Regions from separate parts of the Rossellomorea sp. FM04394 genome, predicted to be linked through region 1. Evidence: riboswitches for the same ligand, from Rfam matches in the RefSeq annotation. Region 1 holds a riboswitch; each other region holds the start of a gene.
The links. Region 1 has a riboswitch for S-adenosylmethionine ahead of ACCB35_RS01120 (Na+/H+ antiporter NhaC family protein). Riboswitches for the same ligand answer to the same signal wherever they lie in the genome.
Positions count from the first base shown of each region.

Region 2: it holds a riboswitch for S-adenosylmethionine, as region 1 does, so the genes downstream of both, mtnK (S-methyl-5-thioribose kinase) here and ACCB35_RS01120 (Na+/H+ antiporter NhaC family protein) in region 1, are expected to answer to the same signal.
Region 3: it holds a riboswitch for S-adenosylmethionine, as region 1 does, so the genes downstream of both, ACCB35_RS10695 (Fur-regulated basic protein FbpA) here and ACCB35_RS01120 (Na+/H+ antiporter NhaC family protein) in region 1, are expected to answer to the same signal.
Region 4: it holds a riboswitch for S-adenosylmethionine, as region 1 does, so the genes downstream of both, ACCB35_RS18825 (homoserine dehydrogenase) here and ACCB35_RS01120 (Na+/H+ antiporter NhaC family protein) in region 1, are expected to answer to the same signal.

Region 1 covers NZ_CP168654.1:201,701-209,489, forward strand. The annotation lists gene ACCB35_RS01115 ((S)-benzoin forming benzil reductase) at 1-83, shown strand, start outside; gene ACCB35_RS01120 (Na+/H+ antiporter NhaC family protein) at 703-2,019, opposite strand; SAM riboswitch class I at 2,109-2,213, opposite strand; gene ACCB35_RS01125 (MFS transporter) at 2,587-3,759, shown strand; gene ACCB35_RS01130 (hypothetical protein) at 3,911-4,519, shown strand; gene ACCB35_RS01135 (DUF2187 family protein) at 4,708-4,980, shown strand; gene ACCB35_RS01140 (DUF2533 family protein) at 5,054-5,314, opposite strand; gene cls (cardiolipin synthase) at 5,399-6,847, opposite strand; gene ACCB35_RS01150 (alanine/glycine:cation symporter family protein) at 6,965-7,789, opposite strand, start outside.
Region 2 covers NZ_CP168654.1:1,628,215-1,636,003, forward strand. The annotation lists gene ACCB35_RS08165 (acyltransferase family protein) at 1-116, opposite strand, end outside; gene ACCB35_RS08170 (PAS domain S-box protein) at 287-2,440, shown strand; gene ACCB35_RS08175 (methylated-DNA--[protein]-cysteine S-methyltransferase) at 2,455-2,916, shown strand; gene ACCB35_RS08180 (metalloregulator ArsR/SmtB family transcription factor) at 3,036-3,629, shown strand; gene mtnA (S-methyl-5-thioribose-1-phosphate isomerase) at 3,684-4,730, opposite strand; gene mtnK (S-methyl-5-thioribose kinase) at 4,749-5,930, opposite strand; SAM riboswitch class I at 6,049-6,205, opposite strand; gene ACCB35_RS08195 (carbon-nitrogen family hydrolase) at 6,307-7,089, opposite strand; gene ACCB35_RS08200 (pyridoxal phosphate-dependent aminotransferase) at 7,211-7,789, shown strand, end outside.
Region 3 covers NZ_CP168654.1:2,146,755-2,154,543, forward strand. The annotation lists gene ACCB35_RS10670 (hypothetical protein) at 1-20, opposite strand, end outside; gene ACCB35_RS10675 (flavin monoamine oxidase family protein) at 227-1,702, shown strand; gene ACCB35_RS10680 (DUF2975 domain-containing protein) at 1,842-2,315, shown strand; gene spoIIP (stage II sporulation protein P) at 2,413-3,579, shown strand; gene ACCB35_RS10690 (TVP38/TMEM64 family protein) at 3,664-4,230, opposite strand; gene ACCB35_RS10695 (Fur-regulated basic protein FbpA) at 4,426-4,641, opposite strand; SAM riboswitch class I at 4,742-4,849, opposite strand; gene ACCB35_RS10700 (protoporphyrinogen oxidase) at 5,138-6,535, shown strand; gene ACCB35_RS10705 (NAD-dependent epimerase/dehydratase family protein) at 6,622-7,545, opposite strand; gene ACCB35_RS10710 (glycosyltransferase family 4 protein) at 7,594-7,789, opposite strand, start outside.
Region 4 covers NZ_CP168654.1:3,713,638-3,721,426, reverse strand. The annotation lists gene ACCB35_RS18835 (hypothetical protein) at 1-35, shown strand, start outside; gene ACCB35_RS18830 (DUF2254 domain-containing protein) at 79-1,419, opposite strand; SAM riboswitch class I at 1,724-1,834, shown strand; gene ACCB35_RS18825 (homoserine dehydrogenase) at 1,994-3,241, shown strand; gene ACCB35_RS18820 (aspartate kinase) at 3,403-4,599, shown strand; gene ACCB35_RS18815 (L,D-transpeptidase family protein) at 4,677-5,171, opposite strand; gene ACCB35_RS18810 (spore coat protein) at 5,294-5,926, opposite strand; gene ACCB35_RS18805 (LysE family transporter) at 6,071-6,700, shown strand; gene ACCB35_RS18800 (YqcI/YcgG family protein) at 6,765-7,511, shown strand; gene ACCB35_RS18795 (amino acid permease) at 7,508-7,789, opposite strand, start outside.

The sequences.
Region 1 (7,789 bases):
CCGTGGCAGATGCGCTGGTTAAGCTTGTGACAGAAAGCGAACTTGAAAGTGGCAAGCTTTATCATGTAAATGATTTATTATAAAAAGAGAGCAGATTCCTGTAAGGGGATCTGCTTTTTTCTTATCAAAAAGCTCATTTCGTAAAGTTTGTTGTTATTATAGAAGAGAAAGTACTAGTTGATTTCCGCTCCAGGATGCTCGCTTTCCGCGGGGCTGGCGGTGAGCCTCCTCGGCTGCGCCTCCGGGGTCTCACCTGTCCAGCTATTCCCGCAGGAGTCGAGCATCCTTCCGCTCCAATCAACTTTCTGAGCATGAATCCTTAATCGAAAACAATTAAAAGAAGCTTTCTAGCAAACAATCTCATTTAAGTTAAGGAGAGATTGTCTCTCTTAAGGAAGTATCTTTTAAGTAATTTTGTTTTCTAGCACAGTTTGAAGCTCTGTCACAAAAAAACTGTAAAAGATGGTGAGGGGAACTGCGCAGACTCCTGCGGAAGTACGGGCGTGCCGAGACCCCGTTCGGCTAAGCTGAGGAGGCTCGGCCGAACGCTAGCTGCAAGCGGAGCAGTTCCCCTCACCATCCAGCACTCACTAATTGACAGAGCCTTAACAGTGCTTATGTTAAAAAGCAACAATCTTTGCGAAAAGAGAGTATCAAAAAAAGAGACAAACCTCAAAGGATTTGTCTCTCTACTCTCATTTATTAAGATCGAACCGGATTTGCATCAGGTGCTGATTTGCGAGTGAATTTAGGAAGTGCAAATCGAATGGCAATAAGTCCGCAAACAGCAATCAGGACAGGGTAGAAAGCATATGGAATGATGCTGATCGGTGATATGCCTGCAACTTCAGCCACTAACAGAGCCTGTGCTCCGTAAGGAATCAATCCTTGAACGGAACAAGAGAAAATATCAAGGATACTGGCTGATTTACGGGCATCAACGCCATAGTTCTCACTGATCGTTTTAGCAAGCGGGCCAGCAATGATGATTGAGATCGTGTTGTTTGCTGTGCAAAGATTAGTAGAACTTACTAATCCTGCTGTAGCAAGCTGTGCTCCCTGAGGAGACTTGATTTTGCGAGTGGCGTGATAAAGTAAAGCCTGAATTCCGCCGTTATGGCGAATGAGTTCGACAACTCCGCCTATCAGCACAGAAAGGATGACAATCTCTGCCATGCCAGTCATCCCATCGGCTACACTCCCGAAATAACTGGCTGGGGTAAAGCTTCCATCAATGAATCCAATGATTCCAGCTAAAACAATTCCGCCTAACAAAACGACAAACACATTTAATCCTGCAAGAGCACCGATGATAACTCCAAGGTAAGGCAGAATTTTGATCCAATTAAAGCTTTCCGCTCCGACAGTCGACTGATTCCCCATAGTAAGAAAAAGGAGAATCACTATTGTGACGATGGCAGCAGGTAATACAATAAAGAAGTTGACTTTGAATTTATCTTTCATTTCCGTTTTCTGTGTACGAACAGCTGCAATAGTTGTATCAGAAATAAATGATAAGTTATCTCCGAACATCGCACCTCCAATGACCGTTGCCATGGCAAGGGGCATAGAAATATCTGTCCCTGAACTAATCCCGACACCGATTGGCGCGAGTGCTGCGATCGTCCCCATGGATGTTCCCATCGATAACGAAATGAAAGCAGCGATAATGAATAATCCCACAATGATCAAGTTACCAGGCAGCACGGAAAGGGCAAAATTCACGGTTGAATCAACGGCGCCCATCTTTTCAGCTACTCCTGAAAAAGCCCCTGCTAAAAGGAAGATAAAGACCATGATCATGATATCAGGATGACCGGCTCCTTTAGCGAAACGCTCAACCTTAGCCGTTAACGTCTCTTTTCGGTTCATCAACAGACCTACAACGGATGCAATGATAATTGATACTAATACAGGAAAGGCATAAAAGTCTCCTGAAATGATGCCTGCTCCAAGGAACAGAGAAACAAATATGATTAAAGGCAGTAATGCCAATAGATTTCCTCTTTCTTGATTCATTCCTAACACTCCTTTGTCATCGTTCAATTTACTAACATACAAAAAACCCCTTCCAAAATAAGAAGAGGTTTCAATAGAACGAAACACTCCCCTTATCTTTCAAGCATTTCGCTTGCTGGATGTGGCACAGCACTCAATATGAGTCCGCTGCCGAGACATCGCAGGGCCAGTCCCTCCGTCTCTCTGGATAAGAAGAATATCGTATTTAGTTGATTTAAAATATACTTCCATACTTTAAAGGGTTTATTCAAAAAAGTCAAACGGGAAATTTTTCTGAACCAAAAGCGAAGGCGGCTCGTTCAGTCCCGACAAGCATAAGACGAGAACGCCGGAAAGGCGCCTTTTGCCTTTTTGGCGTTCTTGGGTTATGACCTCGAGGGACTAGCCGCCACAGCTGGATGAACCAAAAGCGAAGGCGGCTCGTTCAGTCCCGACAAGCATAAGACGAGAACGCCGGAAAGAGCTTTGAAAAACATGACTTTATCCATAATAAGGCATAAACTCATGGACAATTGAACGTTCAAGGTCTACTATAAGGAAGACAAAAACATCTTGGGGGATACGGTAGTGGAAAGAAATGTACGAAATCAAATTTTTACCTTGCAAGGATTCTATTTATTAACGTTCTTCGGTGTAGGTAGTTTATATCCCTTACTCAGTGTGTATTTGAGCGAAAGCGTAGGGTTAAATGGTTATCAGATTGGAACGATCATGTCTGTAGGTCCCATCATGATGATTTTCTTCCAGCCTATTTGGGGAATGGTCAGTGACACAACTAATCGTCCTACCGTGGTTCTTGGTTTAACCTCTTTAGTGGCGGGAATCTTTGCACTCGGTTACTTGTTTATGGACTTTTACTATGGCCTGCTTCTAGTGGCCATTCTAGTCGCGATTTTTCAAAGTGCAATCATTCCTGTATCAGATAGTATCAGCTTGAAGTATACAAGTAAAGTCCGGTATAACTACGGTAATATCCGTCTGTTCGGTTCATTGGGCTTCGGGATTGCTGTCTTTATGATGGGGAAACTTTCGGAAGGTTTCATCGGTCCCACCATCATCTTTTACTCTTTCTTTATCTGTCTAGTATTATCAGGATTCCTTTCCTTTCGGTTTCCTAAAGAGAGAGCGGCAGCAAAGCTTGATTTAAAAGCAGGGATGAAAGAATTATTTACAATGAAGAAATTCCTCATTTTCTTAGCTGTAACCTTCTTAGTATTCGGTCCAAACCTGGCCAATAATGTTTACTTCGGCTTATTTGTTGAGGATTCTGGGGGGACGTATGCCGGAATCGGTCTTGCGTTTTTAATCGCTGTCTTATCAGAAGTGCCCTTTATGAGGATTGCCGGGGGATGGATTGATCGGTTCGGACTTTTAACAGTTGCAGCGTTAGCGGGTGCTGCGTCCATGCTCCGTTGGCTCTTTTACTTTACAGAGCCCAGTCTTTGGCTGGTTTATTCATCGGCGGTTATGCAAGGTCTGGCCATAGGGCTATTCATTCCGGCCGGATTGCGCTACATTAAAGAAATCACGCCTTCCCATATTACAGCAACAGCCGTTACCGTGTATTCAGCAATCGGAAACGGGTTGGGGAATTGGTTCAGTACCTTTGTCGGTGGTTTTATCTATGAAACGTATTCCATTTACACGGTGTACTTATTCTTCGCAGTCTTATCCCTATTAGGTATTTTCCTTTGCTTCGTTCTCATGAAAGAAGAGAAGAAGAATGCACTTGCCTATTAATTTATTATTTCCAGGCGTCTAATGAGAGTCTCTCTCTTAGACGTCTTTTCTATTTGTTAGAAAATTTAAATAAATTATAATAAAGGAAGGATTTACCTATACCGGCGTATAATAATATATAGAAGCAAACTATTTTGTGGGTGATGACATAATGAGGATCAAATGGGTTTTCATAATAGGGATAGTCCTTTTACTTACAGCATGTACACCCGAGCAGACATTTCAAAAAGACCGATCAAGCAAGACAGTACTCACGATTGAACCTTATGAAGTAAATGCAAAAGAAAAAGAGCTGATTATGTTCACAGGGATTCAGGATATTCAATATTTTGAGATGGACGGAAATCTCGGAGAAGGTGATGATCTGCAAAAGACGCTTGAGGTATATGAAAATGGAAAACTTGTGGAGAACGATCCTTTTTCTTCTAATCAAGTGGAGTACCTATTCAAGCAGTCTCTCTTATCCTTTGGATTTACTTCAGATGAGGAAAAGTTCAAGTTTATACATGGCAGTGAAGGTGGAACGTTTACCATGGTGAATGATTTCGGACCTAGTGGATATACCTTTGGCAGTTTTCTTTCAAAAAAAACCACCTTAGAGAAAGGTCAGCCCCTATATTTGTATGCTATTGCAGGAACCGAAGACGGTCAAATTTCAGGGTTAACCCTTGATGAGATGGGTAAGCCTTCAGGAGGAATCCTGGAAGCAGACAAAGCGTATGTATTCAAAGTCATGGTAACCGACCGTTCAACAGAATGAATTATCCAAAAGACGAACGGCAACGGTCTTCAAAAAAGTAATATGAAAAGGTTTTGATCATCTTGAATTGTGGTACAAGTAGGATAAGATATTTAAAAAGTAATCTCTTAAATGCATCGATTAATAGTTATAAATTTCTAAAATACCAATAAAAATAGCGTCTAATCTATAGAAAAGGGGATTTTAAAATGGAGAATACATTCGTCTACTCAAAAGATAATGCCAACCTTGGAGATACCGTCCAATTTAAAAGAAAGAAGAATGTCATCAATGGTGTGGTGACCACTCTTAGAGAAAACACGGTCATCGTCAAAATGGATAAAGATGTGGCAAAAAAGCTGGATTTACCAGACGATCAAACCGTTGTGGCACATAAAAACTATGTCGTCATTGAAAGAGCTGAAAATGATTCACAACCTGTATTTGTATATGATGGGTGGAATAGCGCATTAAAAGCCTAAGCCCCCTCTGCAAAGAAAAAGATCCCAACACGCCTTCACCATCAGCATGGCTTAAGACGTCTTAGGATCTTTTTTATTTTAATTTACTATTTACATATTCCTCAACCATTTGAGTGGTGACAAGCTTTCTTTGGGGCACGACACCTTGACGGGCAAGGGCGTTGATTTCATTGGTCACCTGATTAATCTTATCCGTTGTAAACGGTTGTTCAGCTAAACAAAGCTGGACAGCTTCGTCGATCTCTTTTTCTCTACGTTCATCCAATAGCATAAACTGTTGAACCAGTTGATTTTGTTTACTAGAATGTTTTGAAATGTCTTTATGTACACTCATGATTTCATCCCTCTCTGATTTGACGCATTATACCCTCTATTATGCCTTTATCAACCTACTCATGGCAATGTCCAAATACTACTTCTATAAGATAGGGGACAGGAGCCTTGAAATCGACTCCTTCAGTTTAATCATTAAAGGTCTTTCATTATATCCGTCCAGTGTCAATTCTCTACTCTTTTCAATATCGTTTATAAACACAGCACTGAGATTTTCAGAGAGAGTTTGGTCATATAAAAAGGCATTGACTTCAAAGTTGAGGCGAAAGCTTCGAACATCGATATTGGCTGTACCGACAGAAGAAATGGTGTCATCCACTACGATGGTTTTGGCATGAATAAAGCCATTCTCATAAATATATATCCTCACTCCTGCCTTAAGTAATTCCCCGATATAGGAATAAGTCGCCCAGTAGACAAATAAGTGGTCAGGCTTGTTTGGAATCATAATGCGTACATCCACTCCCGTAAGCGCGGCAATCCTTAATGAATCCAACAGGCTCACGTCCGGGATGAAATAGGGGGTTTGAATATAAATGGACCTCTTCGCTGAAGAAATCATCTTAATATATCCATTTTTTATCTGCTCCCATTCAGAGTCGGGACCGCATGTCACAATCTGGACTCCGACATGGCCGGAAAAGGAAGACTGCGGGAAGTATCGTAAATCGTAGGCAATCTTCTTCGAACGGCTGGCTTGATTCCAATCCAGAATAAACCGTGTCTGCATGGCAAGTGTTGAGCTCCCGACAATCCGCAGGTGAGTATCCCGCCAATAACCGAACTTAGGATTCAAGCCCAAATATTCATCCCCAATATTAAAGCCGCCTACATACCCTACTTTCCCATCGATAATCACCAGCTTTCGGTGGTTACGATAGTTTAGGCGGAGATTGATAAAGGGGATTTTCGAAGGGAAAAACACGGCTACTTCACCGCCTGCAGCAAGAAGTTCTTTAAAGAATCCTCTTCTTGTGCGCCGCGAGCCCATTTCATCATATAAAACGCGGATCTTTACGCCTTGTTTGGCTTTCTCAGTAAGCTTCTCCAGGATTCGCTTACCTAAGTCGTCTTTCTTAAAGATATAATATTGAAGATGTATATGATCCTGTGCTGATTCCATGTCTTCTAATAAGGACTCAAATTTGTCCTCCCCATGAGTGAACAACTGTACTTCGTTATCCTGGGTCAAAAGAGCTTCATTATTCAGGAGATGCATATAAATAAGGTCCTGATATCTGGAGGACGTTTCATTTTTAAAAGGGAATCGGTGTTCTCTCAAGGAATGTACTTGCTTTTGAATTAAATCATCAATGCCTATTTTCTTCATATCTTCCCAGTCGAATAATCGCTGTCTGCTTAAGTTTTGTCCAAAGATTAAATAAAGTATAAAGCCGAGGAGGGGAATGAAAAACAGGACCATAAGCCAGGCCCAGGTCGCACCGGCATCTTTCCGCTCCAGGAAAATGATGACGCCCGCGAGAACTAAGTTAAGAACAAATAAAACCCCTAGAAGAGTAGATAGGATACTCATAGTATGTAAGGCTCCTTTAACTAGCTTTCTATAAGTAGTATACCTGAGAATGGAATAGAAAAAAATGACAAAGAAAAACAGAGCAGACTGTCAGCCTGCTCTGTTCGGTAGGAATCTTTAATCGTTCACAGCTTTTTTATTCATTTCCCGTCCACGTGTAGGCCAGCTTTCGACACCTTTTAAACCAGGAATATCATCTGCATAGAAGGTCGGGTCCAGCCCTTGTCGACGCTGCGTCATATAGTTATCCAATGCTTTAAAGGCAATTGGTGCTAAAATACCGATGGCAATCAAGTTGGTAAGGGCCATTAATGCCATGGAGAAGTCTGCCAAGCTCCAAACAATATCAAGGCTTGCAACAGAACCGAATATCACCATACCTAAAGCAATGAAGCGATATATCAGAAGTCCGGTCTTACTCTTATTGATGAATGGAAGATTGGCTTCCCCGTAATAATAGCTTCCAATGATGGAACTAAAGGCGAAGGTGAATATCGCAATCGCTAAGAAAATACCAGCCCATGAGTTAAAGTGCTCAGACATGGCTGCTTGAGATAGCTCGATACCTGTCAGTCCGGAACCGTACGCATCTGAAGTTAAGATGATAAACGCGGTTGCAGAACAAACGAGCAGCGTATCAAAGAATACACCAAGTGCTTGAATGAACCCTTGTTTGACCGGGTGAGAAACAGATGCTGTAGCGGCAGCATTCGGCGCACTACCCATACCAGCTTCATTAGAGAATAGTCCTCGTTTTACACCGTTCATAATCGCGGCTCCAATTCCGCCACCAACCACTTGTTCAAATCCAAATGCACTTTTGAAAATAAGTGCGATGACTCCCGGCATTTCCGTAATATTCGTAATGACTACAAATAAGGCTAATACAATATAGAAGACCGCCATGATTGGAACAATGATGGAAGAAAAGGTCGCTATACG
Region 2 (7,789 bases), 1.4 Mb from region 1:
TATAAAGAAAGGATAAAGGGATCGCTTTCGATATAGGACCGGATCAAATGTCCAAATACCACTAGAAATATCAAAATGAATTTGGCATTGTCGAAGTAATAGTCACGCTGTTTCATATCTTCACCATCTCTTAGAATAGTTTTATCCTAATTCATTCTTACCCTAGGATACAATGAGTAAAACATGAATTTCACTGTTAATTATGACCATAAGTATGGGAAGCTATGCGAATTCTATAAATGCCTGAGCCAATAGTCGTCTTTTAAATTAGTAGGGGGATGAGAAAATGACTAATAGTAGTAAACTGGAAAAAGAGCTGAATAAGGAAGAATGTCATCCCGTCGATAGGGAAATTTGCTTAGCATCACCCATGCCGATGTTCGTAATCAATGAAGAGTTGAAAATCGTCTATGCCAATCTCGAAGCATGTGAAACACTGGAGACAACTTCTGAATCGATTGTAGGCAAGCTGTTCAGCGGTTTTTTCTCTTCTGTTCCTGCACCGATTGTTGCTCATTACAAGGAAGTGATGGAAACAGGAAAAACCCTTGAAGATGAAACCCTAATGAATATTACCGATAAGAAAATCCTTCATATTGAGCTCTTGCTCAAAAAATCGACCATTTCTCCTAATGCCTATCTCTACTTCAAGGATGTAACGGAACTAAAGGAAAAAGAGCGAAAAGATCATATGAATGTCCATTTGTTATCGAATATTTTCCAGAATGCATCAGAAGGAATCGTTCTCTTTGATATTGAAGGAAATATTAACGATGTGAATCAGGCGTTCAGTTCACAAGTCGGATTGGACAAGGAAGAAATCACAAACAGGAACATAAGCTCCTTTATCCCTGAAAATGCCCATTATAAGATTGAAAAGATAAAAGAACTGATTTCTCAAAATAAAAAAGCACGAGGAGAAATTCCGATAAAAAAAGCACACAGCATATCGATTGTTGAATTTACGACAAGTCCCTATGTGCATCACAAGCTTCATATGGCCATCCTTAGAGATGTAACCGAGAAGAGACAGATGGAAATTCAATTAAAGCGGAACGAAGAGTTATTTAAAGGATTATTTGAAGAAGCGATTGATGCCATTGTGTTATGGGATCAGGATGGTAGAGTATTAAAAGCCAACTCTTCTGCCCTGAAGATCTTTGAATGCTCACTTTCAGAACTTCTTTCGAAGAGAATCAGGGACTTTGTTTACCCTCTGGAAAGCCAAAAGTTTGATCTGGTCATGGAACAGTTAAACAGAAGTGGTGCTGTAAGGGATGAAGTGTTGTTTCTCATGCCTAACAATCAGTTGAAGCATTTGGAATTCACTTCTAAGCTTCATTCCGTTGACGGCTATAACATGACGATATTCCGTAACGTCAGTGAAAGGTATCAAATGGAGAAGGAATTACGGGAGAGTGAGGAGAGGTTTCGGAAAATTTTTGAAGGCTCATTGGACGGCCTGCTCCTAACCAATCACAATTATGTTGTCGTAGATGCAAATCCAGAAGTGAGCAAAATCATTACGATCGAGAAAGATCACTTAATCGGAAAAGATGTACGTGAGATATTGAATATCGAACCTGGTGACGAATCATATGATGAGTATTTACAACAATTAAAAGAAGAAGGACAGGCAACGTTTTTAAAAACGTTAACTTCTCATAGGGATAAGCTTCAATACGTGGAGCTGTCATCCAAGTATAATTTGCTCTCTAATTTGAATCTAACGATCATTCGTGACATTACCGAACAAATTGAAATGCAGGAACAGTTAAGAAAATCAGATACATTAAGTGTAGTTGGGGAGCTCGCTGCCGGGATTGCCCATGAAATCAGGAACCCGATGACCGCCCTAAAAGGCTTTATTCAATTGTTGGAAAATAGTGTAGGTCAAGATCATGAAATGTACTTTAATGTGATTACTTCTGAATTTCAGAGAATTGAATCCATCATTACTGAGTTTCTAGTGTTAGCAAAGCCACAGGCCATTCAATATCAAGAAACGAATTTAATCAAGATCATGAAAGATACCGTTGATCTATTAAGTGCTCAGGCAGTTATGCACAATGTGCAGTACGAGGAGAGTTACCAAAAGAATCTCCCAACCATCATTGCAGAGCCAAATCAGTTAAAGCAGGTATTCATTAATGTCATCAAGAATGCAATTGAAGTTATGACGGACGGTGGGTTCATTTCCATCGGTATCCAGGAAACAGAGGATGAAATGATTCATATTAGAATAAAAGACCAGGGAGGCGGAATTTCAAAGGATAAGATTAAAAAGCTTGGTGAACCGTTCTATACTACGAAGGAACGGGGGACTGGACTAGGGCTGATGGTAAGCTTTAAAATTATTAAAGAGCATAAAGGAAGCGTTCAGGTTGAGAGTATTGTTGGAGAAGGAACCACCTTCCATATTTATCTGCCTAAATCTTAAAGGAGTCGTGCAAAATGTCAATTCATGCTATTGTGATGGAGAGCCCGATTGGAAATTTAGAGCTTCAAGCAGATCATAGCCATCTTATTTCAGTACAGTTTGTAGAAGGTGAAGAGAAGGCGTGTTCTGACACGGATCATCCAATATTAAAGAGTACACAAGAACAAATCAGACAATTCTTTAAAGGAGAGAGAAGAGAATTTGATCTTCCTTTAAGGATAGAAGGAACTGCTTTTCAGAAAGAAGTATGGAACACCCTGCAACAGATCCCATTCGGTGAAACATGGTCTTATCAGGATGTAGCCCAAGCGATTCAAAGACCTAAAGCTGTAAGGGCAGTAGGGCAAGCGAATAAAGCCAATCGTTTCCCCATCATCATCCCATGCCACCGAGTCATAGGTAAGAATAAAACACTTACAGGCTATGCCGGTAAGCAGGTGGATAAGAAAGAAACCCTATTGTTGTTGGAAAAATAGAATGAATTACAGGTATCTTCCATCGGGAGGATGCCTGTTTTTTATACGAAATTGATTTTCCTATCTATTTAGATTATTATCTAATTAGACGATAATCTAAATAGAGAGAGGGAGACATTTTGCAATTAAGTAAGCAGGTGGCTTTTCATAAAACGATGGGGGATCCGACCCGGATCAAGATTGTCTATTTACTGACATCAGAAAGCTTGCACGTGGGAGCAATTGCCGGAAAGCTGGGACTCACTGCCCCGACAATCTCCCATCATCTAACGAAACTGAAAGAGTGCAATCTTGTTTATTCAAGAAGAGAGAAGAACACGGTTTACTACTATTTAAATAAAAAGGTTTTAAGACATCATGGGAATGTTCTTAATCAGTTTGCTCAGGAAGAGAAAGGGGAAAGTGTGATGTCAGAGAAGTTATTGAAAGAAAAACAGAAGGTAAAGAATAATTTTCTGGAGAAAAATGGACGAATCAAAAATATTCCTTCTCAACAAAAAAAGAAATTATTTATTTTGGAACATATGGTGGAAGGATTAAAGGTGGGTGAAAAATATCCGGAAAAAGATTTGAATGAATACATTCAGCAATTTCATGAAGACTATGCAACCCTAAGAAGAGAATTTATTATTCATCAGTTTATGTACCGGGAAAATGGCATATACGAAGTGAACCCGAGGGAAATGTGGGCGTCATCAAAACTATATGAATAATATCGATGAAGTCTAAAGAAGAGCAGGAGAAATCTCCTGCTCTTTCTTTTGGCTTTAACCGATGCTTTGTTGGATACTTTCTTCAAAGCTAGGGTAGAGAACACCTTTTTCCGTTATAATGCCTGTAATCAACTCATGCGGAGTAACATCGAAAGCAGGATTATAAACAGGTACATTTTCTGGTGAAATCAATGTTCCACCTACTATTGTGATCTCTTCCCTGGTTCTTTCTTCAATCGGAATCTCATTACCATTTCGAATTGATAGATCGAATGTGGAGGACGGAGCGGCCACATAAAAAGGAATATTGAAGTGTTTACACAGAATGGCGAGCATGGACGTTCCGATTTTATTTGCGGTATCCCCGTTGGCAGAGATGCGATCAGCACCAACGATGACAGCTTCCACCCCTCTTTCTTTCATGGTATGAGCCGCCATGCTATCGGTGATGAGGGTGACGTCAACTCCTGATTGTTGTAATTCCCAAGCAGTCAGTCGTGCTCCTTGAAGTACGGGCCGTGTTTCACATGCGTAAACCTGGAACGCTTTTCCTTTTTCCCTTCCTAAATGAAATGGGGCTAATGCCGTTCCATACTTACTCGTTGCAATGGAACCGGCGTTACAAATGGTCATCACGATTTGTTTGTCCTTCAATACACTTAATCCATATTCTCCTATTAAACGACATACTGCCTCGTCTTCTGCATGAAGTTGGACTGCAGCATGAAGTAAATTGGTTTTGGCTTCATTAACCGAAGATATATGCTCTAGTACATTTTCTAAGCGATTTAAAGCCCAAACCAAGTTGACCGCTGTAGGACGTGAACCGGCGAGATATTTCTTGTCTCGTTGAAAGAGGTCCATAAATTCTGCTAAGTCATTCGTTTCATATTGACGGGCTGCATGGGCTAATCCGTAAGCAGCTGTAATGCCAATGGCGGGAGCACCTCTCACTTTTAGCGTAATAATTGCATCGTAATATTCTTCAATGTTCGTCAGTTTGATGTATTCCACTGTGTTAGGCAATTTTTGTTGATTTAGAATCAGTAAATAATCTTCATGCCACTCCAGTGAAGTTGGAATTGTAAGTGTTTGTGTCATGATAATCTCCTTTATTCATTAGGAATGAGACTGTATTAAGGATATGAGTTCCTCGATGGAATAAATCTGTTTACGTTTCACGATCAGTTCTTTCCCTAGGGCTAAGCAAGCACGTTTGGCCTGTATTCTTTGTTCTTTATCAGCGATGATTTCCAAGTCTTCAACATGAGCAAGACCTATTGTTCTTCTGATACATTCACAGCCTGCAAAACCGATGCTGTCTTGAAAGCTTTTCTCCAATACATATTCAAGGTAGCCATTTACCTTCGTGTAGGCATCGCCACTTACTTTCCAATGGTTGGAAAATGTAGTGGAGAAGACGTTCCAGGTTTTCTGGATGTGATAGAGAATCGTTTCTTTCTCTTCAGGGTTTGAAATCACCTGGAAAATAAGGTTTGCGATGAATTGCCCAATATCAAAGCCTATCGGTCCATAAAAGGCGAACTCGGGATCGATCACTTTTGTCTGATACTGATCGACAAAGATGCTTCCAGTATGAAGGTCTCCATGCAGCAAGGCTTCTCCTTCAGTTAGAAAGCTCTTTTTCAATTTGGCCACTTCAAGTTTTAAAGTGAAATCATCCCATAACTGCTGAACATCCTCAGATAATTCTTCCTCAAATTCATTGGTTTCACTGTTGAAAAAAGGATCCGTGAATACAAGGTCTTCAGTGATTTTGCACAGCTCTGGATTTGAAAATTCTTTCACATATTCCTTTTTCTTGAAAGGATGAAGGGCATAATCGGATGTGTAATACAGTGTATTGGCTAAAAAAGTTCCAATGTCTTGGGAGAGCTGTGGATACTTTTCCCCTTTGATAAGACCTGTTCGGGCAATCGTCAGTGCACTTAAATCCTCCATTACCGTAATCGCAAGTGCAGGGTCTGAGTAGTACACTTCAGGAACCAGATCTCCCACAAATGATTGTTGAAGCTTTAGAGCACCCGCTTCGATTCTTGCCCGTTCGATTGTCAATGGCCAGCTTTCCCCTACAACCTTTGCATAAGGAAGTGCTTGCTTTATGATGATTCCTTTACCTGTCTCACTCTCCACTACATGAAATACCAAGTTTAGGTTACCGTCTCCAATTTCTTTACACGTCAAGAGAGTTCCGTCTTCAAAAATTCTTAACCGAATGGCCAGCACAATTGCTGACTGTTCAGTAAGTGGTTGATACGCATTAAGTTTTGTAATTGCCATTTTTATTCCTCCTTTTAGTACACCCCTTATTTAAAGACGGTGTTATGGAGGCTTTTCCGTGGCATAAGAAAAGCCTCTTTCCATGTTCGAAAGAGGCTTGAAGAATCATCTTCGTCGCCTCTTATCTCTCAGAAAGAATATCTTTCTGTTGGAATTAGCACCGTGCCTTACTGGATTAGTCAATCCGGCGCATACTGCGCCCCGCTTTAATGCGGTATTATGGTCGGTTGCTGGGCTTCATAGGGCCAAATCCCTCAGCCAGCTCTTGATAAGAGTTGCGTACGCTATTTAATTAAACTTTCAGAATGTTTCATTTGAATTGAATGGTACCATTTAAGTATTTTCCATGTCAACGTTTTTTTGGAAAATAACCTTTCTAATAAAAATCCGGTCTTCGGTCCTGGAATATCGGAATCTGCTTTCTGACTCTTTCTACTTCATGTAAATCGATTTCAGCTGAAACCAATTCTTCCGTTTGAGATCCCTTTGAAAGAATCTCTCCCCATGGATCAATGATGAGGGAACAACCGCCAAATTCATTGTTCGGGTCACTGCCTACACGGTTGCAGGCGATGACGTAGCACTGATTTTCAATCGCCCGTGCCCTTAAGAGGGTCTGCCAGTGATCAATCCGTGCTGCTGGCCACTGTGCTACGACAAAAACGACCTTGGCTCCCATTAGTACATGTTTTCTGAACCATTCCGGAAAGCGGATGTCGTAACAAATCAATCCTGCCATTTCTGTTTCTTGAAGGGTAAACATGCCATCCTCTTGTCCGGGAAGTAAATAATGATGTTCATCCATTAGCTTGAAAAGGTGAAGCTTTGAATACTGTTTCACCAACCGGCCATTGGAATCAACTACTAAAAGTGTATTGCTTACACCATTCTGTGTTTTGTTTGCTACAGAACCACCTACAATCTGAATGGAATTTCTTTTGGACAGGGCGGTCAGGAAAGAAGATGAATCATTTGCTCCGTTATCAGCGATGTCATCCATTCTTGTAAGATCATATCCAGTCGTCCAAAGCTCAGGCAGTACAACTGTATCACAGCCGTCTTCACTTGCTTTTTTAACCCATTTCTCGACTCTTTTCTTGTTTTCTAAAGGATTTCCGAACACAATATCCATTTGTGCGATACCTATCTTTTGAATCATTTCTTTCACCTCATTGTGGCCTTTTGGAATTTATTGCTTTACATTCTTTATTTTCCGTTATATCATTTGTGACTAGAATTTGAAAGTAATAAATTTTCAAAAAAATGTAGTGGGTGAGTGTATGAAGACTTATAGTAAGGCAAAACGTTTAGATTTATTACCTGAACAATTTTTCGCATCCCTTGCAGGGAAAGTGAATGCTGTTGTGAAAGAGGGACATGATGTCATTAATTTAGGGCAGGGAAATCCGGATCAGCCGACTCCTCCTCATATTGTGGAAAAACTGACAGAAGCAGCTGCTACACCTTCCAATCATAAATATCCCCCATTTCGTGGGTTATCGTCATTTAAAGAGGCGATTGCCGCTTTCTACCTCCGTGAATACAGTGTAGGTTTGGATCCGGAAACAGAGGTAGCTGTGCTGTTTGGAGGAAAGGCAGGATTAGTTGAAATTCCTCAATGTTTATTGAACCCTGGTGATGGTGTATTAGTGCCTGATCCCGGTTATCCTGATTATTTATCCGGGGTTGCATTAGCAGAAGCCCGCATGATTAAAATGCCTCTCCGTGAGGAAAATGGATTTCTACCTGATTATCAAGAACTGTCCGGTGAAAAGTTATATAATGCAAAGCTAATGTTTCTTAACTACCCCAATAATCCAACTGGTGCGATCGCCACAAAATCATTCTTTGAAGAAACA
Region 3 (7,789 bases), 1.9 Mb from region 1:
ACGATATTTTCTAGTGACATATTAACATGTCTCCCTTCTACTTGCTCGAGGGATTGACTAAATACAGTCTCGTAGACCCAATGAAACTTAAGTATATCACATAAACCTATAAATAGAAACGTTTGTTCTGAAAATGACTGGAAATGAGCGCTTTGTCACAGAGATCATACGTATACCTCCTTTTTTGACGTCATATGATGTATGAAAAAGGGAGGTGTGTGATGGGATGGTAAATCAACTTTCAAGAGATGACCCCTCCGAATTGAACTATCCAGACGATATGCTGGCCATTATTCGGAATGGATTAAATCCGTCTAAGTCTAAAAAAGTGATAATCATTGGAGCAGGAATGAGTGGTTTAGTCGCAGCTTCTTTACTGAAAAAAGCCGGTCATGACGTGACGATACTAGAAGGAAATAAACGTATTGGGGGCAGGGTATATACTGTTCGCAAGCCATTCACCCCGGGTAACTATATGGACCTGGGCGCCATGAGGATTCCCGATAATCACAAGTTAGTGTTCGAATATATCCGGAAATTCAACCTGCCCTATCAAGAATTCATCAATAGTTCCCCGAGAGATTTACTATTAGTTAACAACATCCTAACAACAAGGCAGCATTACGAAAAAAACCCAGACATTCTACAGTATCCGTTACCTGAAGGAGAAAGGGGAAAAACCGCTTCAGAATTATTCCTTGAAGCAACCAGTCCCTTTATCGAATTATATAGAAACAGTGATCATGATGAACAGCAAAAATTAATCAAACAATATTCTAGCTATTCTATGGGACAATTTTTAGCAAATAACCCATATGGTAAATCATTATCTTTTAATGCAATCCGAAAAATCAATGTAATCCTCGGTATAGAAGGATTCCCTGAATTCTCGTTTGTCGACATTCTAAAAGACATCATTTTTCCTATATTCAGGAAACAAACTAAATTTTATCAAATAACAGGAGGTAACGATCACTTACCTTACGGATTTGTACAAGAGCTTGGATCACACATTCTACTGAATCAAAAAGTCACCCATATTATTCAATCCAATAGCGGAGTGAAAGTACAAACAGTGAACCCCGAAAATGGATTGGTTGGGGAATACAATGCAGATTATGTCATCGTGACCATTCCATTCACTGTCTTCCAGTTTATCGATGTCATACCTTATAATTCGATATCCTTTAAAAAGTGGCAGGCGATTCGTGAAGTAACGAATGTTCCATCTGTGAAAATAGGAATCGAGTTTCGTCGTCGCTTCTGGGAAGAATTGAATTACAGAAACATCGTGTCTGATCTCCCCACACGCTTTACGTATATGCCCAGCCACGATATAGGCAGCAACAAGCCAGGGGTCATGTTAGCCAGCTATAGCTGGGGGCAGAATGCACTCTTATGGAACAGCAAATCAAAAGATGTCATCATCAATGAGGTTTTAGAAGACCTCTCTAAAATATATGGTAAACAGGTGTATAGAGAAATGCTCAATTATGTAGTCTACAACTGGAGTAAAAATCCTTTCTCCGCAGGATGTTTTACCCTTTATACTCCTGGACAGGCAAGTGATATCGGGGATTATATCAAGAAACCTGAAGGCAGAATTCATTTTGCCGGTGAGCACACGTCCTCCTTTCATGGTTGGATTGAAGGGGCGATTGAGTCGGGGGTGAGGGTAGCCAATGAGGTGAATAGCAGATAAGGTTTTAAACGCATGAGTATACTCATGCGTTTGTTTGTTTAGGAATTATATTATCTAGAATAATTAATCAATAATATTTTATTGGAATACAATAAATCTCATTATATAATTTAGAAAAACATGGTATCAGAGGTGTGTTATGAAACGAGCAACGACAATTTTCTTAAAAGGGGCCGTAATGGCAATAGGAGCGATTGTATTCATCCTTTGCGTTGTCTGGTTGCCTACCATGGCAAAGCATTCGGCTGATCTTTTTCCCGAATTCGCTTATTTGAAATGGCCAATTCTAATAGGGGTATACTTAACGGCGGTTCCATTTAATTTAGCGCTGTACCAAGCATTTATGCTTTTAACGTGTATTGAAGAGAACTCTTTTTCAGCGAAAGCAATAGTGGCTCTTCACCGAATAAAACTGTATGCCTCATTGATTACTGCCATTTATGTGGCAGGTATAGTATTTCTACTAATCCAAAATGCTCTTCATCCGGGTATTGCTATGGTTGGGATCATTATCAGCTTTGCGTCTGTCACCATTTCCATTTTCGCAGCAGTCCTTCAAGAATTACTGCGAAATGCACTTAGACTAATAGATGAAAACGATTTTTCGGTATGAGGTGAAATAGGAAATCCGACCGAATTCCCGAAAAACCTTCTACTCTATCAACCCCCTGCATAAAGTTAACTATTAAATACTTTATATAGGGGTACTGATGATGTCGTATAAGTCTCGAAACAACAATAGCTTAGTCCCACTAGTATTCGTCTCTATGAAGGCAATCATTCGGGTAGTATTGATCGGTATTGTCCTCATGTACTTGACCGTATGGTTGATCTCATCAACTGCCATTAAATTGAGGGTGGATAGTTTACTGTATTCATCAATGTCGGAACTAGTACCGAAGGAAACGTTTCTTATGTTGTTGTCACAGGAAATGACAGGATTGCGGGTTACGAATGAGGCAGCATTAAACAATGATTTTGATTGGTTGGAAAGTGTCACCAATGTTTCACTCCTTGATCCGCGAAGTTTATTTGGACGGGAAATCCCAGGAATCGAAAATTATCATACTCACATAGCCGTTGCGGGGAAGGGGACTGACATTACGAACCTCCCAAATGAATCACCGGCTCCAACAGAAGATCAGTTGAAGGATCAGGAAATCGATCAGAGCCAAATTGATCAGGCAAACAACAATTCAGGAGACGGAGTTCAAGAGATTGATGAAAAATCCGTCTACATCTATCATTCACACAGCTGGGAAGCGTTCAGCCCGCTAATTAAAAATAACGATTCGAAAGATCCAGCGAGTACCAACGAGAAGGTTAACGTCATTGCTGTAGGGTCCAAATTAAAGCAAGAGCTTGAAGCTAGGGGGATTGGGGCAGTTCAGGATAAGACAGATGTAAACAAAGCACTTAAAGACAAGTCATGGACATATTTTGAATCCTATCAGTTATCAAGAGGACTAGTACAGGAAGCCATCGCCCAAAACGATGACTTAACGTACTTGATCGATATCCATAGGGATTCTCAGCCACGGAGCATCACTACCAAAACCATTAACGGCAAAAACTATGCCCGCTTATTTTTCATAGTGGGAAAAGAAAACAAAAACTTCGAAAAGAATCTGAAAATCGCGAAAGAGTTGAATGCTAAGTTAGAAGAAAAGTATCCCGGCATCAGCCGCGGAGTCTTTATCAAAACAAGAGCAGAAGGCAATGGGGTGTATAACCAGGATCTAACAGAGCGAGCCATGCTTCTTGAGTTTGGTGGAGTGGAAAATAATTTAGTAGAACTGTATAACTCAACAGAAGCATTTGCGGAGATCTTTGCAGAATATTACAAAAAGGATGCCGTCGAGGTGAATGGACAATAAGTAATCAAGAAAAAAGACGTTGGCCGTGTGGTAGACGTCTTTTTTCCTATCCTTGAATAGAGTGGATTCTTGGAATGGCCAAAATCATAATCTTTTCATTCTCCAACGATATCCCAAATAAATCATCCCGATCACCACTGAACCCGCCAACAAAATAACCGTGCCCTTATCCGCATCCAACACATTCACCACCACGAATGCCTCAATTAACAACGAAGGAATCTTTCCCACAGAACTGATCACGGAAAAGGCCACAATTGAAATAGAGCTAAAGGCAGCCGCAACGGTTACCACACTTGAAGGCACAAATGGAACCATACGAAAGAAGAATAGAAGAAATATCCATTCCGTACCAGACGCTTCTTTTAATTTAAAAAAATATTTGTTTGACAGAATCTGATCAATACGGGCAAACTTAATTCCTTTTCGATATAAATAAAAACTAACAATGGCTCCTAATGATTCACCAAGTATGGAAACCCCGATTCCAGGCAACAACCCGAATACGGAAATGTTAAAGGCCGTCAAGAAGACACTCGGCAGAAAACCAAGAATACTGATGACAACATTTATGAAAATACTGATAAAAAAGAGAGACCAACTATCGAGGCCGGTGAATTCGTTCACAAAATGCTGCAGATTGAGGGTCATAGGGTGTATTCCTTCATATGAGAGTGGATTATCATGGAAATATATGTAGTTACATCTAAAACAATCCCATGTCATTTTAGAAAAAGTCTGGACACTTGTCAATGAAACATGAGGAAGAACTGCAAATACCATGATCATGACCATTTGAATGAAACTCAGGAAGCCCCAAACCACTTCCACGGATTGGGGCTCTTGTCAGCTTGTTAACTTTGCACAGTTTTTCCATTGAATCGAGCCTATATCGCTGTGCGGATGGCTTTCATTCTGAATGTATTTAAATTCGTCCTCTAGTTCCTGAAGGGTCAACTCGAATAGCTGTTTGTTTCCTTTTTTGAAAATGTTATGGGCTATCAATTTGTTAATTAATTCATTTCGTCGATTATGAATTGCATCCTGTAGGGTTTTCCCCATTGTGATCACTCCTCTTATAATGTAAACGAGTTGAGGAAGGGTCATTAAAAAAAGCCCGCTTCCCAGTAGATAAGAAGAAGGCTTAATGCAACAAAACTTCAACTCATCTTCCAAGCAAATTGCTTGTGGAATTAGCACAGTGTTCTATGGTATAGAATCTGTTGCTGAGGCATCATCGGGCCATTCCCTCTGCCTCTCTGGATAAGTGTATATAGTCGTAATGAATTACATTCATTATATAGTTGAGTATTCATAGTTGTCAACTTGGTATTAATATAAAATGTGCATAATTAAAGGTAGAATAGGATGTTGAGAGTAAGGTGAAGGAAGAATTGAATGATGAAAAAAACGGTCCAGCCTTGCAGATTATGCTCCTAATTCAGCCTACACCCCTTTATTCACGATACCTTTTCTCAATTCAGACACAGATTTTTTTTCTAATCAACAAAAAACATGATAACCTGTATACATAAACGCAATTATTGGAGTGAATCGTATGAAGACAGTCGTTGTCGTAGGTGGAGGAATTACAGGATTAACAGTGCTGTACCATCTTCAAAAAATGTCCAAAGAACGAGAAATAGATATCAAGTTAATACTCATCGAGCGTGATCACCAGCTTGGCGGCAAGATCAGAAGTGTAAGAGAAGCGGAATTCATTATGGAAGCAGGAGCGGATTCCATTGTGGCCCGTAATGAAGGGGTTCTCCCTTTAGTTGATGAACTGCACCTTAGAGATGAACTTGTCTATAATGAAACAGGCATATCCTACATATATACCAATGGCGAATTGCATAGGATTCCGCATGACACGATTTTTGGAATTCCCATGACCGTTGAGTCTCTTCACAAGAGTACCTTGGTGTCGGATGAAGGTAAGAATGCAGCACTTAAAGACCTTGAAACTAAAAATACACAATTTACAAAAGAAAGTTCAATCGGTGAATTTCTAGAAGCATTCCTGGGTAAGGAATTGGTAGAGAATCAGGTGGCGCCGGTATTGTCAGGGGTCTATTCTGGGAATTTGCATAAACTCACCATGGCTTCGACCCTCCCATACTTACTTGATTATAAAAATGAATACGGAAGTATTATCAAAGGTTTATCTAAAAACAAACAAAAATTCCAAGGGACCTCCAGTAAAAAATTCATCTCGTTTAAAAATGGGTTATCAACCATCATCGAACGTTTAGAAGAAAAATGCTCCAGTACGACAATATTAAAGGGAGTAGAAACAACTAAGCTCCAAAAAACAGGAGACAAATATGTGCTGACTCTTGGTGGTCAAGGTAGCATTCAAGCGGATTATGTGGTATTCGCAACACCTCATGATGTAACCCAAAAGATTCTGACCCATGAAAAACTTGAACCTGATTTTAATAAACTGAAAAACTCTTCACTCATTTCGATCTACCTCGGGTTTAATATTCCAGATGAGGAACTTCCTGCTGATGGCACTGGTTTCATCGTCTCAAAAGGCAGCGAATTAAAATGTGATGCATGCACATGGACGAGCCGGAAGTGGAAGCATACGTCCAGTAACCAAAACCTTTTATTGAGACTTTTTTACAAAAGCACAAACCCTCACTATAAAGAGTTGAAAGAATTTAGTGAGGCAGAACTTGTGAGCACGGCACTCGATGATATCAGGAAAAGTATCGGGATAAACGGAGATCCGATTTCTGTAGAAGTGACGAATTGGAAAGACCTAATGCCAAACTATCATCTTGAACACAGTCGGTCTGTTCAATCGTTAGATGAAACTCTCGCAACCGAACTACCACGTGTCAAGCTGGCCGGAGCATCGTATTTTGGAGTGGGCATAGGTGCGTGTATTAAAAATGGAAAGGAAACAGCTGAATGGATTGTAGATAGGTTGGGGAAGAATGTTTGATTTAGAAATTCAACATTTTCATTTTTGAGAGTAAGATAACTAAAGAAGGAAAAGAGCCTGAGCTTATCCAGGTTCTTTTCCTTTACTTATTTAACATTATAATTGTTTTTGAAATAATCCACTGTTTTCTCTAATCCAGAGATCAGATTATAATTTGGTTCCCACTTTAGATTGTCTAGCGCTTTTGCATTTGATAGGTGACTGTTTAGAATATCTCCTTCACGTTTCGGTTTGTAGTCAGGAGTCAGGGAAGAGTGAAGTTGGTTCGATAGTAGTGTGCAGAGAAGGTTGACGGATGTTTGGGTGCTGGTGCCGATATTGATGATTTGGTTGTCTGCATTTGTGATGGCAAGAAGATTTGCCCGTGCTACGTCATCTACGAAAACAAAGTCGCGTGTCTGGTTACCATCTCCAAAAATGACAGGTGCTTCGTTGCGTAATAATTGTTCAATAAAAATGCTTATTACTCCGCCTTCCCCATCCGAGCGTTGCCTGGGTCCGTAAACATTTGCGTAACGCAGTATGGTGTATGGAAGATCATTGAGCCTATTAAATAGCTTGATATAGGTTTCAGATACTAATTTTGAGGTGCCGTAAAAGGAAATTGGGCTAGTAGGACTATCTTCATGAATAACCTCACTTGTATAACCATATACTGCACTTGAAGAGGAGAAGATGAACTTTTTTACACCGTATTTGGTGCAGTACTCCAACAACTTTACGGTACCTAATACATTGACAGCCGCATCTTCTGCAGGACTTTCCAGTGATTTGGCTACGCTGACTTGGGCTGCGAGGTGCATGACGACGTCAGGTTGTTCTTTCTTGAAAAGCCTTTCAATTTTATCGGATAATAGGCTTTTTCGATATATTTTGACTCCACGTGGCACGTTTTCTTCCCTGCCATTAGAGAAGTTGTCTAAAACAATCGGGGTATGACCTTCAGCGAGCAGTAAATCTACGAGTTGTGAGCCGATGAATCCGGCACCGCCTGTGACTAAAACCTTCATATATGATCCTGGATCAGTTTATTCTCCCTCAAGATGAGTCTCCTTTCTTCATAAATATGTTTGATAGATCTGTTCAATTTTTCTCGTCATTACTTGGCTGGTTAAGTGTTTACGAGCATAGGATTCAGCAGCGTCAGCAAAACGTTCGCGTTCTTCCTTATTCGTAATGAAACGCTTTATTGCATGTGCAAGTTGTTCAATGTTACCAGGTTCACAAAGGATGCCCGTTTCTTCATGCTGAACC
Region 4 (7,789 bases), 960 kb from region 1:
GGGAAGATACCAGCATCGTCGAAACATGGATTTAACTCCTAGTAAAAAGCTTCATCCCTCTAAAAGGGATGAAGCTTTTTACGTATTTTCATTGGCAGACGGATAGAATTTACTTTCGATTTTCTTATATTCCCTAAGATTTTCAGTGAGACGTGCCAGTTTATGAACTTCCTGGAGAAGAAACGTCTTATCCAACTCATAAATCACTTCTTTTTCAATATGATCAATGGTATTACAGGCAAATTCCCAAATGGCTTTGTGTTTAGAGGGGGCAATGGACTCTGCAATAAGTGAGAGTGCCCGAACGATGTCAGTAATGATGAGATGATTGTTTTTTGCATAATGCCTGATATAGCCAAATCCACGATAGAGATAATAATCAAATGCTTCTGTCTGGAGAATGACTCGAATTTTTCCTTCCTGATCGATTAAATAGGGGGTGAAGGAAAGGTGTTCTTCAACTGTCAGCATAAGATCGGCCATCTGATCAATCGTATTGGATGCCGTTTTAGGGTCATCATTCCCAAGGGACTTAATCGCAACTTCTGCAAGCTTATGGATCCCCATCTGGAGATCTTGAATTTCAGTCTCCTTCTGGCCCATTTCGATAAAGTCGAGATGGAGATCAGTGGAAATATCTTCGGTCTCAGGTCCCCAAATGCTCATCAATTCATTCCCTGCCAAAACATAATCCCCGACTTTATGGTGGAGCTGAATGACAAGTTGATCTCTTTTGGCCGCTTCAATCATTCCATGAAAATCGATCAACTGTATATATCCCGACTCTCTTGACTTCACATGAACAATATTTTTCTTATGATGCTCCATGATATCCCCGGCATTTTTAGTTCGGTGGGCTTCTAAGTCATGTTTCAGCGTTTGATTGATCATCACTTCAGAAACCTGCTTCATATTGTACGTAATATTGTGTACCTGCATCCAGGTAGAGGCATGGTTAATAAAGTAGATAAAGGTGACGGCAGTAAGGAATGCAAGTCCGATCGTCATGGTCGGGGCAGCAACAAACAATTCTTCCTTTGAATTTCCGATAAAAAGAAAGAGGAGCAGTACGTAAACAAAACTGCCATTGAAAATTCCAAGGGCGTGCTGCGTTTGTTTGTCCGAAATGAAATCAAGGAGCATCCTGGGTGAAAATTGACCACTGAACATCGTGAGTACTACAAGGAGCGAATTCAGCGTGAAAGCACTGAGTGTGAGAATGGCCCCGATGAGTGTACTGACAAGCATGCGTGTAACAGCGGCATCCATACTTAGGAAACCATATGTGTACTGAGAAATGTCTGCATACAGATCTAAGTAGAGAGTGAGAGCGACAAGGAGTATGGAGAAACAAATATAAAAGAACGGCATATACCAAATGTTCAGTCGAATCTCACGCATTCGTTGCCGTTTTGACATGAGCATATATTTTCTGATGGATAAGGGAAGCATTTTTTTGAGCATAATAGATTCGGTTCCTTTCAAATAAAGAGATATGGGTTAGTTTTCCCTGCCAGATCATGTTAAAACGTCTCTCTGTAAATTAGATTAATAGGCTCGTAGAAGGAGCTCAATCTTAAGTAAACCAATAGGAATTCCCCTCTCTCGTCACATTAGAAAGAATTTTTTAAAAATAACAAAAATGGTATTGACGAAGGAATGAATCCCCTATATAATCCAATTCATACTCAAATAGCAAGTAATACCAAAACAAACGATATATCTCTTATCAAGAGCGGCGGAGGGATAGGCCCGATGAAGCCCGGCAACCTACAGGATCAGACTGTAAAGGTGCCAATTCCTACAGATTCTATATGGATCTGGAAGATAAGGGGAGGAGCATGCTCATAAAGCCCTCTTCTTAAAAAGAAGAGGGCTTTTCTGTATACCCTCTTTCTTTCCCACATTATTCTAAGTGATTCCTAAGTGGAGCTTCAAAGGAATGAACCAAGCTAGTCTGAAAATGAAAAAATGTGATAAAGGAGGCTGAAGCATGTCAACGATAAATGTGGCACTTCTGGGGTTTGGAACAGTCGGGCAAGGAGTCTGTGAAGCCATTGATACCCATCAGGAAAGAATGAGGGAAATCCTGGGGAAAGATGTAAAGATAAGGGCCATCCTTATTAAGGATCCCGCTAAAAAACGGAGCATCGATTCGTCCATTAAAGTAACAACGGATTTTCAAGAAATCTTGGATATCCCTGATCTTCATGTGATATTTGAAGCAATAGTAGGTGAAGAACCGGGTCATACGTATTTAACCCAAGCCATTGAGAAGGGAATTCATATTGTAACCGCCAATAAAGCGATGTTTGCTAAATATGGTCCGGATCTATTGGAAAAGGCGAGGAATAATGGGGTATCCATCGGTTTTGAAGCGACGACAGCCGGAGGAATTCCCGTAATCGGGAGTATCAGGCAGCTTCTTAAGGTGAATGAGATCGAGCGGATTCAAGGGATCCTGAATGGGACGTCCAATTTCATCTTATCGCAAATGAGAAAACGTGGAATTTCCTTTGAGACAGCATTAAAGCAATCGCAGGAAAAGGGGTATGCTGAAGCTGATCCGACCAGTGATATTGAAGGTTATGATGCTTTTTATAAACTCCTCATTCTAAGTCAAACCGCCTTTGGCAAACAGCCGGATTGGAAGGATATCAGACGAAAAGGAATATCACACCTGACAGCAGAATGGCTTCAAGCAGCGGAATCTTTTCGATTGCGATTTAAGCATGTAGGCTCCCTGGAACGGGATTCATTCAATCACATCAAGGGTGAAGTCGAACCGATCCTTGTCCATGACACCCATCCTTTTTACGGCGTGGAGGATGTGGAAAATGCCGTCTCACTCAAGGGCAGTCTTGTAGGCAGGGTCACCCTGCTCGGTCCCGGTGCCGGTAAATTACCTACCGGAAGCGCCATGGTAGAGGATTTTCTTTCACTGATAGAACGGAAGTATACGGACTCTGCACAAAGCACAGCGAGCTCTGGGGAAGTTCATGAAGAGAACCGCCACCAATGGGTTCTGAGAATCCGCGAAAATGAAGATTATCAAAGTTGGATCCCATCGTTTACACTAAAGGATCGCATTCAGCTGGACGATCACTTGTATGTTTTTGTTGAAGGCAGCAAAGACACACTTCAAACTCTTCTAAGGACACATGATCATATCCAAGCCGTTTCTATTCTAAAAGAAATTCCGTTGGAAAATAAAGTGAAAACTGGCGCTGCCGTTTTATAAAAAGAGTATTTAGCAAGTATCATACCGATCGTTGTTTAAAGGAAATTTCTTTAAGAGAATGTTTATCACGATGTTGTTTGGAGCGGAAAGCAGCCACTACAGGATAAGTGAAAATAAAAACAGCTTCAAAAAAAAGGTCTGATAGAAAGTAGGGGGATCACTTGAGTATTATTGTTCAAAAGTTTGGTGGAACCTCTGTTGGTTCTACAGATCGAATCAAACGGATGGTCTTCCATGTCTTGAAGGAAAAAGAAAAGGGGCATGACGTTGTTGTAGTGGTTTCAGCTATGAATAAAACGACGGATACCCTCGTGAAATTGGCAGGGGAACTTGCAACAGAGCCAAGCAAGAGAGAAATGGATATGCTCTTAAGTACTGGGGAGCAGGTGACGATTTCCCTTTTGACAATGGCCCTCGAGCATCAGGGAATCGAAGCAGTTTCCCTGACAGGGAGGCAGGCGGGTATCCAAACGGACGGAGTATATGGGAATGCGAAGATTACCTCGATTGATACCGAGCGGATCAACTCGGAGTTATCAGACGGACGAATCGTCGTAGTAGCCGGCTTTCAAGGGATTACCAAAGAAGGAGAGGTCACCACATTAGGGAGGGGCGGTTCGGATACGACGGCAGCTGCTCTTGCATCGGCGTTAAAAGCCGTAAGATGTGATATCTATACAGATGTGGATGGTGTTTATACATCGGATCCACGAGTCGTTCCCCGGGCATCGAAAATTGATACTCTCTCCTATGAGGAGATGTTACGCTTGGCCACCATGGGAGCAGGTGTCCTGCATCCAAGAGCCATTAAACATGCGAAGGAACATCACGTGCCGCTTGTTGTTTGTTCCAGTTTGAATGAGGGACGTGGAACCTTGATCAGTGGGAAAACTCAAAGAAATGCCCCAATAGTCGGAGTAGCCCATCAGGAAGACATCTGTGTTCTCACAATCCATGATTGTCAGGGAGGAGAGTCACTGATTCTTTATGATCTGGATTCACACCATATCGAGACAGAAATAATAAAGTTTCAGGAAAACCTTGCCCTCATCGTTAAAGAACAGGATTTTCAAGCAGTAAGGAGAATCGTTGATCAATATAACCAGGCTTATTCCCATATAGAACAAAGAGAAGATCTATCTAAAGTATCTGTGATTGGACGCATCGACTCATCCCGTGAGGTGAAAGAGAAGGTTACCAACGTTTTTCATGACTACCATATTGGAAAGGTGTCCATATGGGAATCTTCCGTAGGGTTAAGTGCTCTTGTGGAAAAAAGTGATGTGGAAAAGGCGGCCAGGGTCCTTCATATGCACTTTGGCCTGGATTATATAGAGTCAAGGAGAGCCGTACTATAAAGTAAAGAGTGGTGATGCCTTCCGGCTGTCACCACATCCCAAAAGGAAAGGTGTATAGGCATGCCTATACACTTCTTCTATGGACTGATCAACACAGGTGTACCGATTGGAATGAGGCCGGCCAACTCCTCAACATCTTTATTATACATTCGTATACATCCTCTGGACACGGCATTCCCAATTGAACTGGGGTCATTTGTTCCATGGATCCCATAACTTTCTTTTGATAAGCTCATCCACATCGTTCCAAAGGGTCCGCCGGGATTCGGTGCTTTATTAATGATGATGAATTCCCCAATTGGGGTTTCGAAGAGTACTCTCCCCACTGCAATGGGGTACTGCTTGATTTGAATGCCATCTTTGAATAAACGCAGCCAGCGGTTGTTAACAGAGACTTGAATACGGTAGGGATTCGCAGTAGCGTCAGGAATCCCCGGTATGGTGACCGTTTGCCCGGGATATATATTATCGGGGTCTATACCTGGATTAGCGTTAAGGATGACGGCCAATGGAGTCCGGAAGTCCCTTGATATCTGACTAAGTGTTTCTCCTGTCTTTACTGTGTGTATCAGCTCAAACACCTCCCAATTTCACTTTCTTTCCAGTCTATGTACATGTGAAAAAGTCGGTTCATCAGACGAGCCGGGACATAAAAAGGCCTGCATCCATAAAAGACGCAGGCGTAAAAAGCAGCTTATTGAGGAAGGTTCTGCTGTGGAACCGTCGTATAGCTTTGCAGCATGAGAGTCATATCCTGTTCATTCAGCTGAGGAACCTGATAATAGCCATGCTTGTTTTGATAGAGGAATATCTCATAACTCATTTCGATGAAGTTCGGTACGCTGTCTGCCACAACACGGCGTAATACGGGGTTCGTCATCTCAAGAGCCGTCATGGCAAGCAGGGTGGCCAGAGATTTCGTTTGTCCTAGCATATAAGCTGACAAGCCTTTATCTGAGAGCTCATTGACGAATTGGTTCGGTTTTTTTGGTGGTCCTGGTTTCACTCCATAAGTAGTGGCGTGGGATTGAGTCATTTTGTATTGTTGGGTTGGGACAGCCGGGTCATGACCTGTCGAAAAGCTTCCCACAATCGTATTATACATAGTCGTCACGAAAGTCGACTGCCTCTTGAGGATATCCTTTAGTTCAGGGTCCTGTATGTGTTGATCATACATTTGATATTGATCCAGCATGCTGATGATTCCGGCAATAATTTCGTGGGCATCAAATAATTCATGACCCCCATGGTCTTTACTTTGATTATTCATCATATTGGGTGGCATTTGGTTTCCCCGTTGAAGCGGGGTATTCGGTTGATTCTGCATGAGTTTTCCCTCCTTTTTATATAACATCGTTGATTAGAATAACCACTTACAGTTCAATTATGTATTCTCCCATCCACAATCGTTTAATACTTACCGACCTGTCCGAATACAATAGGAAGAAGTCAATTTGAAGGTGGTCTTAGGATGAGTATATTTGTTAGTTATATCGTTTTGGGATTATCTCTGTCTGCACCCATGGGACCGATCAATGCCGCTCAATTGGACAAGGGGATTCGCTTCGGGTTCCTCCACGCCTGGCTTGTGGGCGTAGGCGGCATGGTGGCGGACGGAGTATTTATGGTCCTCATCTATTTTGGGATTGCTCAATTTGTCGATACCCCATTGATAAAATTATTTTTATGGACCTTTGGTTTTTTTGTACTCACGTATACTGGGATTGAAAGCATCCTAAAGTCGGGTTCCCTCACCTCATCCTCAAGTCATGGTCAATACGAAACGAAAAGGAAAGCGTTCCGGACAGGCTTCTTTATGGCGATCTCGAATCCCTTAAGTATTTTATTCTGGCTTGGGATCTATGGTTCAATTTTGGCCCAGACCTCGAGCTCTTATGAAGCGGGGCAAATTTTCATCTATAGTATGGGGATATTTCTCGGGATCACACTTTGGGACCTGACGATGGCAGGTGTTGCAACGGGGGCGAGAAAGCTGGTCAGTCCCCGGATCCTTCGAATGATCTCCATCATTTCGGGATTCATCTTGATGGGATTTGGTATTTATTTTGGTGTGCAGGCCTGCCGTTTATTGTTCGGCTAGACAGACACCCACCCGGCTCCCTCCTAATAGGATAAATGTGTAATCTTTAGGAGGGATCGGCTATATGTTACGTTCTAAAAGTTGGATCGATCAACACATGGATGAACTTACAAACTGGCAGCAATCAGCCTATAATCATTTCTCGGCTGTGATGTGCGACGAAAATCATCCATACCCATGTGTGCCTGGAAAACAAGGCTTTCATTCAGATACATTACGTTTCGGCTTTGCAGATGATCCGAGAAACGAAGAGGCATCCGAAGAGCTGGCGGCCTTGCTCAAACAATACGGTGAAATCTCAAGGGATACAGGAACTTACGCATCTCTTGTCGTGTTTTTTAATTCAGAAGGTATAGGGGAAGATGCCCAGTCCATTGATTCGTATCAACATATATTCTGGACTCTTTTAAATCGGGTGCATGAATTAGATGAAACACCTTGGCCGGACGGTATAGCGAAGGATCCCCATCATCATACATGGGAGTTTTGTTTTAATGGTGAACCGTATTTTGCCTTTTGTGCAACACCGGCTCACGCCGTAAGGAAAAGCCGTCATTTTCCTTACTTTCTTGTAGCCTTCCAGCCTCGATGGGTGTTTGATGAAATTAACTCTTCCACTGCATTCGGTCAGAAATTAAAGAAAGTCATTCGGAAGCGTCTCATTGAATATGATGAGATAGAGCCGCATCCAAGCCTGAAATGGTATGGTCAGGAAGATAACTATGAATGGAAACAGTATTATCTTAGTGACGATGAATCTTCACTTTCCAAGTGTCCCTTTTTAAATAGGCAAAAGAAAATCAGGAGTTAAAGCGTTCCGGCTTTAGCTCTTTTTCCTTTGATGAATGTCGCTATCGCAATAAGCATGATGAAACCGATGCTTACAAAGAACCCTATGCGACTCACAGGATCAAGAAGTGTCCCACTGATGGCCAATACAATGAGAAGGAGAGCAAAGAGTGTTTGGATGCGCTCCCAACCGGTTTTGCTCATCAGCTTGTGAAAGGAAGCCAGAATAAATATCCATGTGTATAAAAGCATGAGTCCCGCAGCTGTAGTGATATATTCGAATAGTCTATCCGGCAGGAG